Regions from separate parts of the Streptomyces sp. NPDC000594 genome, predicted to be linked through region 1. Evidence: predicted binding sites of a transcription regulator. Region 1 holds the regulator's gene; the other holds the start of a gene.
What was found. Region 1 encodes HrcA, which represses chaperone genes, less so after heat shock. Its sites were predicted from a motif close to TTNGCACTCNGNNNNNCNGAGTGCNAA; they were not measured.
Positions count from the first base shown of each region.

Region 2: a site for HrcA is predicted at 714-740, ahead of groES (co-chaperone GroES). Genes of this name have one in related genera too.

Region 1 is NZ_JBEPCY010000002.1:424,274-426,672, reverse strand. Features, by position in the region: gene dnaJ (molecular chaperone DnaJ) at 1-374, opposite strand, end outside; gene hrcA (heat-inducible transcriptional repressor HrcA) at 375-1,400, opposite strand; gene ABT354_RS04535 (MBL fold metallo-hydrolase) at 1,645-2,370, shown strand; gene ABT354_RS04530 (DUF3097 domain-containing protein) at 2,381-2,399, shown strand, end outside.
Region 2 is NZ_JBEPCY010000026.1:92,922-95,320, forward strand. Features, by position in the region: gene ABT354_RS28180 (polysaccharide deacetylase family protein) at 1-683, shown strand, start outside; gene groES (co-chaperone GroES) at 887-1,195, shown strand; gene groL (chaperonin GroEL) at 1,308-2,399, shown strand, end outside.

The sequences.
Region 1 (2,399 bases):
CTGAGCTCGATCTCCAGCCGGATCATCGCGTCCTGGCCGCGCCGGGTCCGCGAGCGCGGGCCCCGCTGGGACGCCGTCCCGAAGAACGCGTCCATGATGTCCGAGAAGTTCCCGAAGCCACCCGCGCCGAAGCCGCCCGCGCCCGCGCCGCCCGACTGGGAGAGCGGATCGCCGCCGAGGTCGTAGACCTGCTTCTTCTGCGGGTCCGAGAGCACCTCGTAAGCGGCGTTGATCTCCTTGAACCGCTCCTGGGTCTTCGGATCGGGATTCACATCCGGGTGCAGCTCACGGGCGAGCCGCCGGAATGCCTTCTTGATCTCGTCCTGCGACGCGTCGCGGCGTACGCCCAGTACGGCGTAGTAGTCCGTGGCCACTTACGACTCCGCCAGGATCTGTCCGACGTAACGTGCCACTGCGCGTACCGCTCCCATCGTTCCGGGGTAGTCCATGCGGGTCGGTCCGACCACGCCGAGTTTGGCGACTGCCTCGTCGCCCGAACCGTAGCCGACCGAGACCACGGACGTTGCGTTGAGCCCTTCATGGGCGTTCTCGTGACCAATGCGGACGGTCATACCCATACCGCCCGACTCCTTGGCCTCGCCCAGCAGCTTGAGCAGCACCACATGCTCCTCCAGCGCCTCCAGGACCGGCCGGATCGTCAGGGGGAAGTCATGACCGAAACGGGTGAGATTGGCCGTCCCGCCGATCATCAGCCGCTCCTCCTTCTCCTCGACCAGGGTCTCCAGAAGGGTGGCGAGCACGGTGGAGACCGCCGCCCGGTCCTCCGCGTCGAAGGACTCCGCGAGATCCTGCACCAGCTGGGGCACATCGGCGAACCTCCGGCCCACCACCCGGCTGTTGAGCCGGGCCCGCAGATCGGCCAGCGGATTCTCCCCGAAGGGCGCCGGGCAGTCGATCACCCGCTGCTCGACCCGCCCCGTGTCGGTGATCAGTACCAGCATCAGCCGCGCGGGGGCGAGGGACAGCAGCTCCACATGACGCACGGTGGAACGGCTGAGCGAGGGGTACTGGACGACCGCGACCTGACGGGTGAGCTGCGCCAGCAGCCGTACCGTACGGCCCACGACATCGTCAAGGTCCACCGCTCCGTCCAGGAAGTTCTGGATGGCGCGGCGCTCGGCCGACGACAGCGGCTTCACCCCGGCCAGCCGGTCCACGAAGAGACGGTAGCCCTTGTCCGTGGGGATACGCCCGGCGCTGGTGTGCGGCTGGGCGATGAAGCCCTCCTCCTCCAGCACCGCCATGTCATTGCGGACGGTCGCCGGGGAGACCCCCAGCTTGTGACGCTCGGTGAGCGCCTTGGAACCCACCGGCTCCTCGGTGCCCACATAGTCCTGGACGATGGCACGCAACACTTCGAGCCTGCGTTCACTGAGCATCGCGCGCACCTCCAGTGGTGGTCCCTCGGTGGTTCTTCGGACGGGTCTTCGGCCGGTTCTTCGATCAGGTCCTGCGGTCGGGTTCTGCGGTCACCGCGCGGTGCTCCGGTCACTGCCTGGCACTCAAAGGTCGCGAGTGCCAGTTTTCCCCGTGCCAGTGTACGGCCGTGGGGTACGCCCCTAGCAAGGGCGACCGACCACGCTACCGCGCGCTCACCCTGGTCGTTGCCAGTAGCGTCCCGGTATGGACGTGAGTTGGGAAGACCTCGGCTGGGAGCGGCTGGCCGAGGGAGTGGGCCGGCGCAGACTGCCCGGCTGGGACGCCACCTGTGGATTGATCGTCGGCGCCGAGGGGGTACTGCTCTACGACACGGGCTCCACCCTCGCCGAGGGCGAGGAGCTGAGGGCCCAGGTGGGAAGGCTGCTGCCGGGGCGGCAAGTGACGCATATCGCACTCAGCCACCCCCATTTCGACCATGTGATGGGCACGGCCGCCTTCCCGGACGCCGAGGTCTTCGGCGCGGTGGGCATGGACACCCTGCTGATACGGGAACGGGAGGTGCTGCGCTCGGACGCGGAGCGCCACGGGGTGGACCCGGCGGACGCCGCCCGCTCCGCCGCGCTGCTGGTCGCCCCGGGGCACACCGTCACCGGGGAACGGATGCTGGACCTCGGTGGCGGACGGCGGATCCTGCTGGCGAACGTCGGCCCCGGACATACCGGTCACGATCTCGCCGTGCTGGTGCCGGGCGCGCCGGAGGTGGTCTTCTGCGGCGATCTGGTGGAGGAGTCGGGCGAGCCGCAGGCGGGCCCGGACGCCATCGGCGCGCGCTGGCCCGCCGCGCTGGACCGGCTGCTGGCGCTGGGCGGCGAGGACGCCGCCTATGTGCCGGGGCACGGCGCGGTGGTGGACGCGGCCTTCGTCCGGGCCCAGCGCGCTGCGCTGGCGGAGCGGTTCACGGTGTCGTAGCGTCGGCCGAATGCGCAGCTACAGCCCCG
Region 2 (2,399 bases), on a different contig from region 1:
GGCTGGAGCGGGTGCCGCTGGTCGCGCCCCCGCCGCCCGCCCGCAAGCCCCGGCTGACCACCCGGGACGGGTTCGAGGTCGCGGGCCACGACCGGCTGCCGCCGGTCTTCACCACGGTGCCGGTGACCGAACGGGTGGTCTTCCTGACCATCGACGACGGCCGGGAGAAGGATCCCGAGCTGCTGCGGATGATGTCCGAGCTACAGATCCCGTACAGCTCGTTCCTCAGCGACTATCTGATCCGCGACGACTACCCGTACTTCCGGGAGATGCGCGACCGGGGGGTCGCCCTGCACAACCACACCGTGAACCACCGGTACATGCCGGCCCTGGACTACGCCGAGCAGAAGCGGGAGATCTGCGGCCAGCAGGAGCTGCTCGCCCGGCGGTACGGGACCCGGCCGCCGCTCTTCCGTCCCCCGTACGGCAACTACAACCAGAACACCCTGCGCGCGGCGAAGGAGTGCGGGGTCAAGGCCGTGCCCCTGTGGGCGGCGGAGGCGTTCCCCGACCGTATGGAGTGGCGGGAGTGGGACCGGGACCTCCATCCCGGGGACATCATCCTGACCCACTTCCGGGGGACGGACGAGTGGGACGGCAGCATGGCGGACATGATCCGGCAGGTGCTGCGGACCGTGACGGAGAAGGGGTACGCGGTGGCCCGTCTGGAGGACTACGTCTGACCCTCCTGGGGGCGGCGCCAGGGTACGTATCTGGCACTCCGCTTGACCGAGTGCTAAGCGCGGTCATAGTCTCGGGTCTGGCACTCCCCATTGGAGAGTGCCAACACAGCGACGGGCAGGTCCGGCACCCGCGACGACGGATCGACCTGGTCGCCACCTCAGACAGTAAACCCCGTGAGATCTCCGAAGGGGGAGGTCGGATCGTGACGACCACCAGCTCCAAGGTTGCCATCAAGCCGCTTGAGGACCGCATTGTGGTCCAGCCGCTCGACGCCGAGCAGACCACGGCCTCCGGCCTGGTCATCCCGGACACCGCGAAGGAGAAGCCCCAGGAGGGCGTCGTCCTCGCGGTCGGCCCGGGCCGCTTTGAGAACGGCGAGCGCCTGCCGCTCGACGTGCAGACCGGCGACGTCGTGCTCTACAGCAAGTACGGCGGCACCGAGGTGAAGTACAACGGCGAGGAGTACCTCGTCCTCTCCGCCCGCGACGTGCTCGCGGTCATCGAGAAGTAATTCACCCCATTTTTTGAGCTGCGCCCCTGGCCCCCTGACTCTGAAAACTCCGGGCGCTGGGGGCGCCGTTCGTTATCGCGGTTCGCATCACGAAGAGGACTGAGACGCTCCCATGGCGAAGATCCTGAAGTTCGACGAGGACGCCCGTCGCGCCCTTGAGCGCGGCGTCAACAAGCTTGCCGACACGGTGAAGGTGACGATCGGCCCCAAGGGTCGCAATGTCGTCATCGACAAGAAGTTCGGCGCCCCCACCATCACCAACGACGGTGTCACGATCGCCCGTGAGGTCGAGCTCGACGACCCGTACGAGAACCTCGGCGCCCAGCTGGTGAAGGAGGTGGCGACCAAGACCAACGACATCGCGGGTGACGGCACCACCACCGCCACCGTGCTGGCCCAGGCGCTGGTCCGCGAGGGCCTGCGCAACGTCGCCGCCGGCGCCTCCCCCTCTTCGCTGAAGAAGGGCATCGACGCCGCGGTCAAGGCCGTGTCCGATGAGCTTCTCGCGACCGCCCGTCCGATCGAGGACAAGTCCGACATCGCCGCCGTGGCCGCGCTCTCCGCGCAGGACCAGCAGGTCGGCGAGCTGGTCGGCGAGGCCATGGACAAGGTGGGCAAGGACGGTGTCATCACCGTCGAGGAGTCCAACACCTTCGGCCTGGAGCTGGACTTCACCGAGGGCATGGCCTTCGACAAGGGCTACCTCTCCCCGTACATGGTCACCGACCAGGAGCGGATGGAGGCCGTCCTGGAGGACCCGTACATCCTGATCAACCAGGGCAAGGTCTCCTCCATCCAGGACCTGCTGCCGCTGCTGGAGAAGGTCATCCAGGCGGGTGGCTCCCGGCCGCTGCTGATCATCGCCGAGGATGTCGAGGGCGAGGCGCTCTCCACCCTGGTGGTCAACAAGATCCGTGGCACCTTCAACGCCGTCGCCGTCAAGGCCCCCGGCTTCGGTGACCGCCGCAAGGCGATGCTCCAGGACATCGCCGTCCTCACCGGCGCCACCGTCATCGCCGAGGAGGTCGGCCTCAAGCTCGACCAGGCCGGTCTGGACGTGCTGGGCTCCGCCCGCCGCGTCACCATCACCAAGGACGACACCACCATCGTCGACGGTGGCGGCGACTCCGAGGACGTCAAGGGCCGCGTCGCCCAGATCAAGGCCGAGATCGAGTCCACCGACTCGGACTGGGACCGCGAGAAG